One region of the Rhizobium sp. BE258 genome, then DNA from elsewhere that is predicted to be linked to it. Evidence: predicted binding sites of a transcription regulator. Region 1 holds the regulator's gene; the other holds the start of a gene.
The links. The regulator LexA, encoded in region 1, represses DNA repair genes until DNA is damaged. The targets are predictions, from matches to a motif close to TGTTCNNNNTGTGTTCNG.
Positions count from the first base shown of each region.

Region 2: the regulator LexA is predicted to act here: its motif matches at 2,592-2,609, upstream of J2X43_RS13350 (ribonuclease T2 family protein).

Region 1 is NZ_JAVDWL010000008.1:187,241-192,505, forward strand. It holds gene gltA (citrate synthase) at 1-10, opposite strand, end outside; gene J2X43_RS25755 (ComEC/Rec2 family competence protein) at 524-2,728, shown strand; gene lexA (transcriptional repressor LexA) at 2,709-3,422, opposite strand; gene J2X43_RS25765 (VOC family protein) at 3,626-4,504, shown strand; gene kdsA (3-deoxy-8-phosphooctulonate synthase) at 4,501-5,265, shown strand, end outside.
Region 2 is NZ_JAVDWL010000003.1:573,023-578,287, forward strand. It holds gene J2X43_RS13335 (CaiB/BaiF CoA-transferase family protein) at 1-557, opposite strand, end outside; gene J2X43_RS13340 (DMT family transporter) at 576-1,514, opposite strand; gene J2X43_RS13345 (alpha/beta hydrolase) at 1,544-2,473, opposite strand; gene J2X43_RS13350 (ribonuclease T2 family protein) at 2,624-3,361, shown strand; gene ettA (energy-dependent translational throttle protein EttA) at 3,475-5,124, shown strand.

The sequences.
Region 1 (5,265 bases):
GATCCGTCATTCTGATCCTCCAAATTGGCGGCGGCGCCATAAAAGCGCCATAGGGTTAAGCGTCCGCTCAGATTGCTATATGATAGCGCGCCTAATGCCAAGTTACCGTGACGCCATTTTGTGCATCGCAGTATCAACTTTTAGGCACTCCTGCGATGCTGTAAACGCATAGCGGAAGCTGATGATTTATTTAGGCTTTTTGCACTCACGTTTTTTCATCATTTTTCAATCGATTATTGTTGCTGAAACGCGCGCAGGGTTGCATTCTGGTTGTATTCTATCGGGTCATCAGGCTCTTTGCATGCCGGAGTTGAAAACCAGCGACGTCAGCACGATCACCATCGGTGCCGCGGCCAAATTGCCGCAGACGCCGCTGATGCCGCCTGCAGCGGGGACTCTCCTCGCACCTGTTAATCTAGGTCACCGCCGGCAGCTTTCTATTCATGCTCTTCGGTCGCTGCAGCGCCGTGTTGTGCAAAGCCTGCCGGCCTGCGCTGTCGAAGAGCTGGCTTATGGCGGCCGCATGTTGTTTGCGCCGGTGGCGCTCGGACTGGGCTCCGTTCTCTGGTTTGCCTGCGGCGCAGACATTTCACCGGCTGTGCCGCTTTCATGCGCGGTCGTGCTACTTCTGCTGCTCGCAGTGACGGATCGCGGCAGGGAGTGGAGCCGGATATGCCTGGTCTCCATGATGTTGATCGCTGTTGGCATCCTCGCCGCACAATTCGAGACCTGGAGAGCCGGTACTGTCGTTCTCGATTCGGCGGTAACGACGACGCTGACAGGCCGCGTAGAGCGGCGGGAAAGCGATGGCCGCGGCGGCTGGCGGTATCTGTTGGCGCTCAAGGCGACGGAGAACCCGGCGCTGAAGCGGCCGCCAGAGCAGGTGACCGTGATTGCGCGCGGCCAGAAAGCGGAGTTCGAAACCGGGACTTGGCTGAAGGGCAGGGCAAGGCTGACGCCGCCGTCAGGCCCCGCTCTTCCCGGCCTCAACGACTTTTCGTTCGGTGCCTATTTCGACGGTGTCGGTGGCAACGGTTTCTTTTATGGTGCCCCTGCCGTGGTTCCGGCGGTCGAACCCGGGCCCGCATCGATGCAGGATCGCGCGCTTGAATGGCTCTACCGCTTGAGAAGCGGCATCGGCGACCGTATTAGAGGCATCCTGCCTGGCGACACCGGCGCTTTTGCCGCCGCTCTGGTCACGGACGAGCGCCGCGCCATTTCGAGCGAGACGACCGAGGCGCTGCGCCAATCCGGCCTTGCGCATATCATCGCCATTTCCGGTCTCAACATGGCGCTGTCGGCAGGCATCTTCTTCGTCGGCTTCCGCACCGTGCTCAGCCTGTTTCCGGCTGTCGTCCAGGCCTATCCCGTCAAGAAGATCGCCGCAGCCGGTGCGCTTGCCGCCGTCACCGCCTATTTCCTGATCTCGGGCTTCGCAGTCTCCGCCGAGCGCGCCTTCATCATGATGGCGATCATGCTGGCGGCGGTCTTCTTCGACCGGCCGTCGATCAGTCTGCGCAACGTCGCCCTATCGGCGCTGGTGATCATTGTCCTCTCACCCTCGGAGATCATGGGGCCAAGCTTCCAGATGTCCTTCGCCGCGACACTGGCCCTCGTCGCCGGCTATGCGCTCTGGAAGGAGAGGCCGGTGCGCGACCGGCCCTTCGCAAAGTTTCGCGTCGTCAGGATGCTGTCTTCCGCCGCTGCGTTCTTCGGCGGCATCCTGCTGACCTCCGTCATCGGCGGCTTCTCGACTGCATTGTTCTCGGTCGAGCACTTCCACCGGCTGACAGCCTATGGCCTGCCAGCCAATCTCGCCGCCATGCCGATCATCTCCTTCATCATCATGCCGTTCGGCCTCATTGCCATGCTGCTGATGCCCTTCGGTCTCGATGCATGGGCGTGGCAGGTGACGGGCTTTGGGCTCGATCTGGTGATCGCCATCGCCAGGACGGTTGCCTCATGGGGCGGCGATATCGGCGTCGGGCGCCTGGCGTCCTGGTACTTTCCCGCGGCGGTGACGGGTTTCCTGCTGCTGACTTTGCTGCGCAGCCGCATGCGGCATCTCGGCACCGCGATCTTGATGGCATCGACGACAGCCGCCGCGATGTTTGGAGGTCCTCCGCCGCCGAAAATCGTGATTGCCGAGGACGGGAGCATGGCGGGCATCGTCAGCGACAACGGCCTCGCCACCAATCGCGAGCGGCCACCGGGCTTCATCTTTGATCAATGGAGGCGCGCGCTGGTGCTCGATGAGCATCTACCACCGGCGTTCCCGGCGCTCCCGGATATTCCCACCGCACCGCGCGGTGAAAGGCTGAAATTGACGGAGGCACAGCAGAACGAAACGATGGACGCGATCAAGGCCAGTGCGACGGGCGAGCGCTTCTCATGCGTGAAAAAGGCCTGGTGTACAGCGAAGCTCGACAACGGTTCGATCTTGACCGTGATCGAGAATGCGGCGTTCCTTGGCCCAGCTTGCGACATATCCGATATCGTCGTCACACCGGTGCGCCTGCGCCTCGATACCTGCCGCTCAGGCGCCCTGCTTTTCACCGGGGAGACACTGCGAAAGACAGGCGCTGTCGAGCTTCGTTTCCCCAATGGGATCGCCGAAATCACCACATCATTCGAGGGTCTCGAGCGGCCCTGGACCCGCCACCGCGCCTACGATTGGCGCAGCGGCACTTTTGGTGAAAGCGAGACGCTCAGTGATAGCGGCGGATAAGGCCAACGAGCTTGCCCTGAACCTTGACGCGGTCCGGTCCGAAAATACGGGTTTCGTAAGCCGGGTTGGCAGCTTCGAGCGCAATGGATGCACCCTTGCGGCGAAAGCGCTTCAGCGTTGCCTCTTCGTCATCGACGAGAGCAACGACGATATCACCGGCATTGGCGGTATTGGTGTTGCGGATGATGACCGTGTCGCCGTCGAAGATGCCGGCCTCGATCATCGAGTCGCCCTTGACCTCAAGAGCATAGTGCTCACCGCTTCCGAGCATGTCGGCGGGAACTGTAATGTCGTGGGTGTTCTGCTGGATCGCCGAAATCGGCACACCGGCTGCGATCCGGCCCATGACCGGCACGGAGATCGACGTGTGATTGTCCTCGTTCGCCGGCTTCGGCGGCGCGACGGGCTGCGGCTTGCCAAGGCTGCCTTCGATGACGCTCGGCGAGAAGCCGCGGCGCGGCTGAATGCTCGGGCTGTAGGCTTCCGGAAGCTTGATGACCTCGAGTGCGCGCGCCCTGTTCGGTAGGCGGCGAATGAAGCCACGTTCTTCCAGAGCCGTGATCAGGCGATGGATGCCCGACTTGGAAGCCAGATCGAGCGCATCCTTCATTTCGTCGAAGGATGGCGGAACGCCGGACTCCTTCATGCGCTCGTGAATGAAGAGGAGAAGCTCCTGTTGTTTGCGCGTCAGCATCGAAGTTTTTCCCCAGATTCGTGAAACAAAGCCAGAACGGACACTATATGTTCCATATGTGTTCCGCAAGTGCCTAAATATCGGTAAAACTTCCGATGATTTTTCGTCGTTTTTGAAAGTTTATTTGCCGGATTGGTGATCCACGCTTGCGCTTTGCCGGGCAGGGCGTGCAAATCTCTGCCGGCTTCACCGGAGGAACCGCCATGACGCGTCCGCTCGATCATCTGGTACTGCCCGTGACCCATATCGACGTTGCCCGCGAGCGACTCGGGCGTCTCGGTTTCACCGTCGCGGCCGATGGCCGTCATCCGTTCGGAACGGAGAATGCCTGCGTCTTCTTGGCCGACAAGACCTATCTCGAACCGCTCGGTATTGCGAGCCAGGCGGACTGCGACGCGGCTGTCGCAAAGGGCAACAGCTTTGTCGCCCGCGATCAGGCCTTCCGCTTCCGCTGCGGCGATGACGGCTTTTCGGCTGTTGTCTTCGGCACCGATAGTGCCGATGCGGACAAGGCTGCCTATGACGGCGCGCAGCTGAGCGGCGGCGATATGGTCGAATTCTCGCGGCCGATCGTCATGCCCGACGGAACGCAGGCGACAGGCGCCTTCAAGCTCGCCTTTGCCGCCGATCTTCGGGCACCCGATGTCTTCTTCTTCGCCTGCCAGCGGATCAACGCCTTTCCGGCCGATCGCAATGCACTGGAAACCCATGCAAACGGCGTCACCGGCATCAGCGAGATCGCGCTGAGCGCTGAGGATCCGCAGGCCTTCGCCGAATTTCTGGAGACGGCCAGCGGTGGAGTGGAGCCTAAGGAGGCGGCACTCGGCCTATCCTTCGAATTGCCGAACGGGAGACTTTCCATCTTCTCGAACGAGGGCATGGAGGCCTATTTCGATGCCGAGCCACTTGTCACCGATAACGGCCTCAGGGCGCGCGCAATCGTCTTTTCGGTCGGTGATCTGGCCGTGACAGCGGCGCATTTGGCTGCTAACGGGATCACCCATGTCAGTATGAACAATCGTCTGTTGGTGAAGCCGGCGCCGGGACAGGGCGCAATCTTCGCCTTCGAGGAGACCCAATGACAAATACCAATGCAGAAGTTGTCGCCGGCGAGGGTGCTGGCCGCGTTACCTTTTCGAATACGGGCAAGCTGTCGCTGATCGCCGGTCCCTGCCAGATGGAAAGCCGCGACCACGCTTTCATGGTCGCCGGTGTTTTGAGCGAACTCTGCAAGTCGCTCGGTATCGGCCTCGTCTATAAGTCGTCTTTCGACAAGGCGAACCGGACATCGCTTTCCGCCGAGCGCGGCATCGGTCTTGAAAAGGCGCTCGAAGTCTTCTCCGATCTGAAAAAGGAATTCGGCTTTCCTGTTCTGACCGATATCCACACGGAAGAGCAGTGCGAGCAGGTGGCAACCGTCGCCGACATCCTGCAGATCCCGGCCTTCCTCAGCCGCCAGACCGACCTTCTCGTTGCCGCCGCCAAGACCGGCCGGATCGTCAACGTCAAGAAGGGCCAGTTCCTGGCGCCCTGGGACATGAAGAATGTTCTCGCCAAGCTGAATGCCAGCGGCAATCCGAACATCCTGCTCTGCGAACGCGGTGCCTCCTTCGGCTACAACACACTGGTATCGGACATGCGCTCGCTGCCGATCATGGCTGCACTTGGCGCTCCTGTTATCTTCGACGCCACGCATTCCGTGCAGCAGCCGGGCGGGCAGGGCGGCTCGAGCGGTGGTCAGCGCGAATTCGTCGAGACCCTGGCGCGTGCCGCCGTTGCCGTCGGTGTCGCCGGTGTGTTCGTCGAAACGCACGAAGACCCCGACAATGCGCCGTCTGACGGA
Region 2 (5,265 bases), on a different contig from region 1:
TAGATGCCGGTGAAGATATCGGCGATGGCAACGCCGGCCTTCATCGGCTGGCCATCAGGTTCACCGGTGACGGACATGAAGCCCGACATGCCCTGGACGATGTAATCGTAGCCGGCGAGATTGGCATAGGGGCCGGTCTGGCCGAAGCCGGTGATCGAGCAATAGACGAGTTTGGGATTGATCTGGCGCAGGCTCTCGTAATCGAGACCGTATTTGACGAGGCCGCCGAGCTTGAAGTTCTCGATCAGCACATCGGCTGTTGCAGCCAGGCGGCGGACCAGCGCCTGGCCTTCCTCTGTCTTGAGGTCGGCGGTGATCGAGCGCTTGTTGCGGTTGGTGGAATGGTAATAGGCGGCGGAAAGATTTTCGCCGTCGGCGCCCTCGACGAAGGGCGGCCCCCATTGCCTCGTATCGTCGCCGCCATCGGGGTTTTCGACCTTGATGACGTCGGCTCCGAGATCGGCCAGCATCTGCCCGGCCCAGGGACCGGCAAGCACGCGGGCCAGTTCGATGACCCTGATGCCCGCAAGCGGCGGCTTTTTGCTGCTGACCGTCATGTTCCTCCCGCGGGCGGATTACGGCGCCCGTGTTGCCTCAGATGTATCGGATACCGGCTTGGATGCAAAGCGCCGCTCGCGCCAGATGATGTAGAGGCCCGAAGCGATGATGATCAGGATGCCGAGCCATTTGATCGCATCCGGGAAGTCGCCGAAGACCAGCCAGGCGAAGATCGTCGCCGAGACGATTTCGAAATATTGCAGCGGCGCCAGCGTCGATGCCGGAGCGGCGCGATAGGCGTAGACGCCGAGAATGCCGGCGATCGCTGCCATGACGCCGACGCCTGCGAGGTAGCCGAAGGCGATAGTGGAGGGCATGACCGGATCGAAGACGTCGGAGCCGCTGCCTTCGCCGATATAGAGGATGATGGCGCAGAACAGCAGGCCCCAAAGCCCCATCTGGAACTGCATGACCCAAGGGTCTTCGCGCTGCGCCAGGGCCCGGTTCATCATCGCCGAAATGGCGATGCAGACGGCGCTGACGACGGGAAGCAGCGCCACGAAGCCGACTTCCTGGAAGCTCGGCTGGATGATCAGGATGGCGCCGAAGAAGCCGACGCCGCAGGCTGTGTAGCGCCGCCAGCCGATGGCTTCGCCGAGGAAAATGCTGCTGAGGATCGTCAGGATGATCGGCTCGACAAAGAAGATGGCGATGGCATCGGCTACCGACATGTATTTCAGCGTGGCGACGAAGGAGATCATCGAGATGGTCATGATGATCCCGCGGATCGCGTGATAGAAGGTCTGCTTCCACGACAGGTCGGCGAGGTTCTTGCGCCAGATGACGACAGGCAGCATGCAGAGCGCCTGGACGGCGAAACGCGCGGCGGTAATCTCGGCCGAGGGGACGGTGGCGATCGCCAGCTTGGCGAAGATGTCGATCAGCGGTGAAAACAGCACCGACAGAAGCATGAGCGCCAGGCCCATGGTAACTTCGGAGGAGGTGTTCGTCTTCATTGCCGCGCCTGCCATGTGGAATGTTCCCGTCAGGACCGCATGACCGCGCCTTCGCACCAATCGGCGAAGGCGGAGATCGCATCTGCTGCGCCGGTCTCGTTCAAGGTCTCGTGCCTGAAGTCCTGATATATTTCAGTGGTGATACGGGAGAAGCCCTGCCGTTTCAAATGGTTTGAGAGCCATAGAACGGCTTTTCCGCGCTCCGTTGCCGGATCCTGCCCGCCGCCGACAAGATGGATCGGACGATCTTTCGGAAGACGGTCGAGTTGCTCCTTTTCCGTTGCCCGGAAGGTAAGCTCGAAGACATCGAGCCACATCGATACCGAGGCATCGAAGCCGCAGAGCGGGTCGGCGATATATTTCGTGACCTCGGCCGGATCGCGCGACAGCCAGTCGAATTCCGTCGTGTGGTCGGGAATGGACTTGCCCCAGGCGGCGAAGGTCAATCGCGGCAGCATGCCGCTTGGTACATCCGAGCCCTTCAGCGCCTTTTCGGCGCGCAGGATCACTTGCGCGGCGCGGCCGGAGAGGCCAACGGCGAAATTCGAATTCCAGACGGCAACCGCATCGAATTTCTCCGGATAGGTCAGCGCGGCGTTGAACGCGATCAGCCCGCCCATCGAATGGCCGAAGAGGATAACGGGGAGCCCCGGGTGCAGGCTCGCTGCATGATCGCGCATGGCGGCGACGTCATCGATGACGCGGGATACACCGTCGCGCCTCGCGAACTGCCCGATCGGCGCATCCGGCGCCTTGGTCTCGCCGTGGCCGCGATGATCGTGCACAAAGACATGATAGCCACGCGCCGCCATAGCCTCCGCAAAGCGCTGATAGCGTTTCGAATGCTCGGCTAGGCCGTGGCAGACGACGAGGATACCGCGTGGCGCGCCTGCGGCCGTCTCGCTGTGAAAGGCGAGCGAGGCGCCTGCCACGTTAAGCCATTGTGTTTGCGAAAACATCCGATCCTCCCGGCGCGCAGAAGATCAGATCGGCCGTCAAATGCAAGCGGGCCTGCGGCGATCTGCAGGGGAAAATGCTGCGATTCAGGGTTGCGGAACGTTGCGCTTCGTGCTTACTTGTTCTTGTATTGTTCTATCTAGGGGATGGAGATGAGCAGGTTCTTTATGCATGCGGCAATCGTGGCTTTGTCAGGCCTGTTGGCGGCTTCGGCTTTCGCACAGGAAGGGCAGGGGCGCACGCGTTTCATTCTCGCTGCAAGCTGGCAACCGGCCTTTTGCCAGACGAACCAGAAGAAGCCGGAATGCGCCAGCCAGACGCGGGATCGCTTCGACGCGACCAATTTTACCCTCCATGGTCTCTGGCCGATGCGGCAGAATTATTGCGGCGTCTCGAAGGAGGAGCAGGCGGCGGACAAGGATGGCGACTGGCGGTCGTTGCCTGAGGTCAAGCTGACGCCGGAGAATGCCGCGGCGCTGGCAAAAGCGATGCCCGGCACGCAATCGGCGCTCGAGCGTCACGAGTGGACCAAGCACGGCACCTGCACGAAACTCTCGGCCGACGCCTATTTCGGCACGGCCGTGCGGCTGATCGGCGATCTCAATGCATCGGCGGTGCGCGAGCTGTTTGCCGCCAATGTCGGCAAGTCTGTCAGCGCCGATCAGATCAAGGCGGCCTTCGACAAGAGTTTTGGCGCTGGCGCTTCCGACCGGGTGAAGATGAGCTGCCGCCGGGCAGGCGGTGTGCGGGTTATCAGCGAGCTGACGATCGGCTTGTCTGAGGATGCGGTGGCGCCAGGCTCTGCCGATAATATCGGAACGCTGATCCAGGGGGCGGGACGAACCTCCTTCGGATGCGACCAAGGTGTGGTCGACGCGGCCGGTTTCTGACGCAAAGACTGCTGCAAAGCGCAAGAGAGGCCGGTTTCGGCGTTGCCCGGGAGCCGGGTTTCGCCTACATAGCGGCCACGGATTTACACGTTTGCGCGCGGAGCAGTTTAAAGATGGCACGTCAGTTCATTTATCACATGTCGGGACTCAACAAGTCTTACGGCGCCAAGAAAATTCTCGAGAACGTCAACCTGTCGTTCTACCCGGATGCCAAGATCGGTATTCTTGGCCCGAACGGCGCCGGTAAGTCGACGGTGCTGCGCATCATCGCCGGTCAGGACAAGGAATACACAGGCGAAGCCTGGCTCGCCGACGGCGCGACCGTTGGCTACCTTGAGCAGGAGCCGCATCTCGATCCGACAAAGACCGCCTTCGAGAACGTCATGATGGGCGTTGCCGACAAGACGGCGATCATCGACCGTTACAACGAGCTGATGATGAACTATTCCGACGAGACGGCGGATGAGGGCGCCAAGCTGCAGGATATCATCGACAGCCAGAACCTCTGGGATCTGGAACAGCAGGTCGAAATGGCGATGGAAGCGCTGCGCTGCCCGCCGAAGGACTCCGACGTCACCATTCTCTCGGGCGGTGAACGCCGCCGTATCGCACTCTGCCGCCTGCTCTTGTCGCAGCCGGACCTGCTGCTGCTCGACGAACCGACCAACCACCTCGACGCCGAAACCATCGCCTGGCTTGAAAAGCACCTGCGCGATTATCCGGGCGCCGTGATGATGATCACCCACGACCGCTACTTCCTCGACAACGTTACGGGCTGGATCCTCGAGCTCGACCGCGGCCGCGGCATTCCGTACGAAGGCAACTACTCTGCCTACCTGACGGCCAAGGCCAAGCGCATGCTGCAGGAAAACCGCGAAGAAGCCGGCCGCCAGAAGGCGCTGTCGCGCGAACAGGAGTGGATCGCTTCCAGCCCGAAGGCGCGCCAGGCGAAGTCGAAGGCCCGTATCAAGGCCTACGAACAGCTGGTCGATGCCGCCGAAGGCATCCGTCCCGGCGACGCGCAGATCATCATCCCGGTCTCCGAGCGTCTCGGCAATGTCGTCATCGAGATGGAAGGCATCACCAAGGGCTTCGAGGGCCGCACGCTGATCAACGACCTGTCGATCAAGCTGCCGCCGGGCGGCATCGTCGGTATCATCGGCCCGAACGGCGCCGGCAAGACAACGCTGTTCAAGATGATCACCGGCCAGGAAACACCAGATGCCGGTTCAGTGCGCATCGGCGACACCGTGCATCTCGGCTATGTCGACCAGAGCCGCGATGCGCTGGATGGCAACAAGACGGTCTGGGAAGAAATTTCGGGCGGTGCCGAAGTCATCAAGCTCGGCAAGTTCGACATGAACTCCAGAGCCTATTGCGGCGCCTTCAACTTCAAGGGCGGCGATCAGCAGCAGAAGGTCGGCAATCTCTCGGGTGGTCAGCGCAACCGCGTTCACCTCGCCAAGATGCTGAAGGCCGGCGGCAACGTGCTGCTGCTCGACGAACCGACCAACGACCTCGATACGGAAACGCTGGGCGCGCTGGAAACGGCGCTCGAAAACTTCGCCGGCTGCGCCATCATCATCAGCCACGATCGCATGTTCCTCGACCGTCTGGCGACGCATATCCTCGCCTTTGAAGGTGACGGCCATGTCGAGTGGTTCGAAGGCAACTTCGAAGACTACGAGCAGGACAAGGTCCGCCGCCTCGGCCCCGACGCCCTCAACCCGGGCAGCCAGGCCTACAAGCGCCTGACGCGCTGATATCTGTTTTTACGCCTTTTGAAAGCCCCGGTCATGGCCGGGGCTTTTGCATGTCTGCGGCGTCGTGATCTGGCCAATGAATTTCGCGATTATCGGAATTGAAGCTTGCTACCGCTACGCAAATCACATAAAGATATCTTT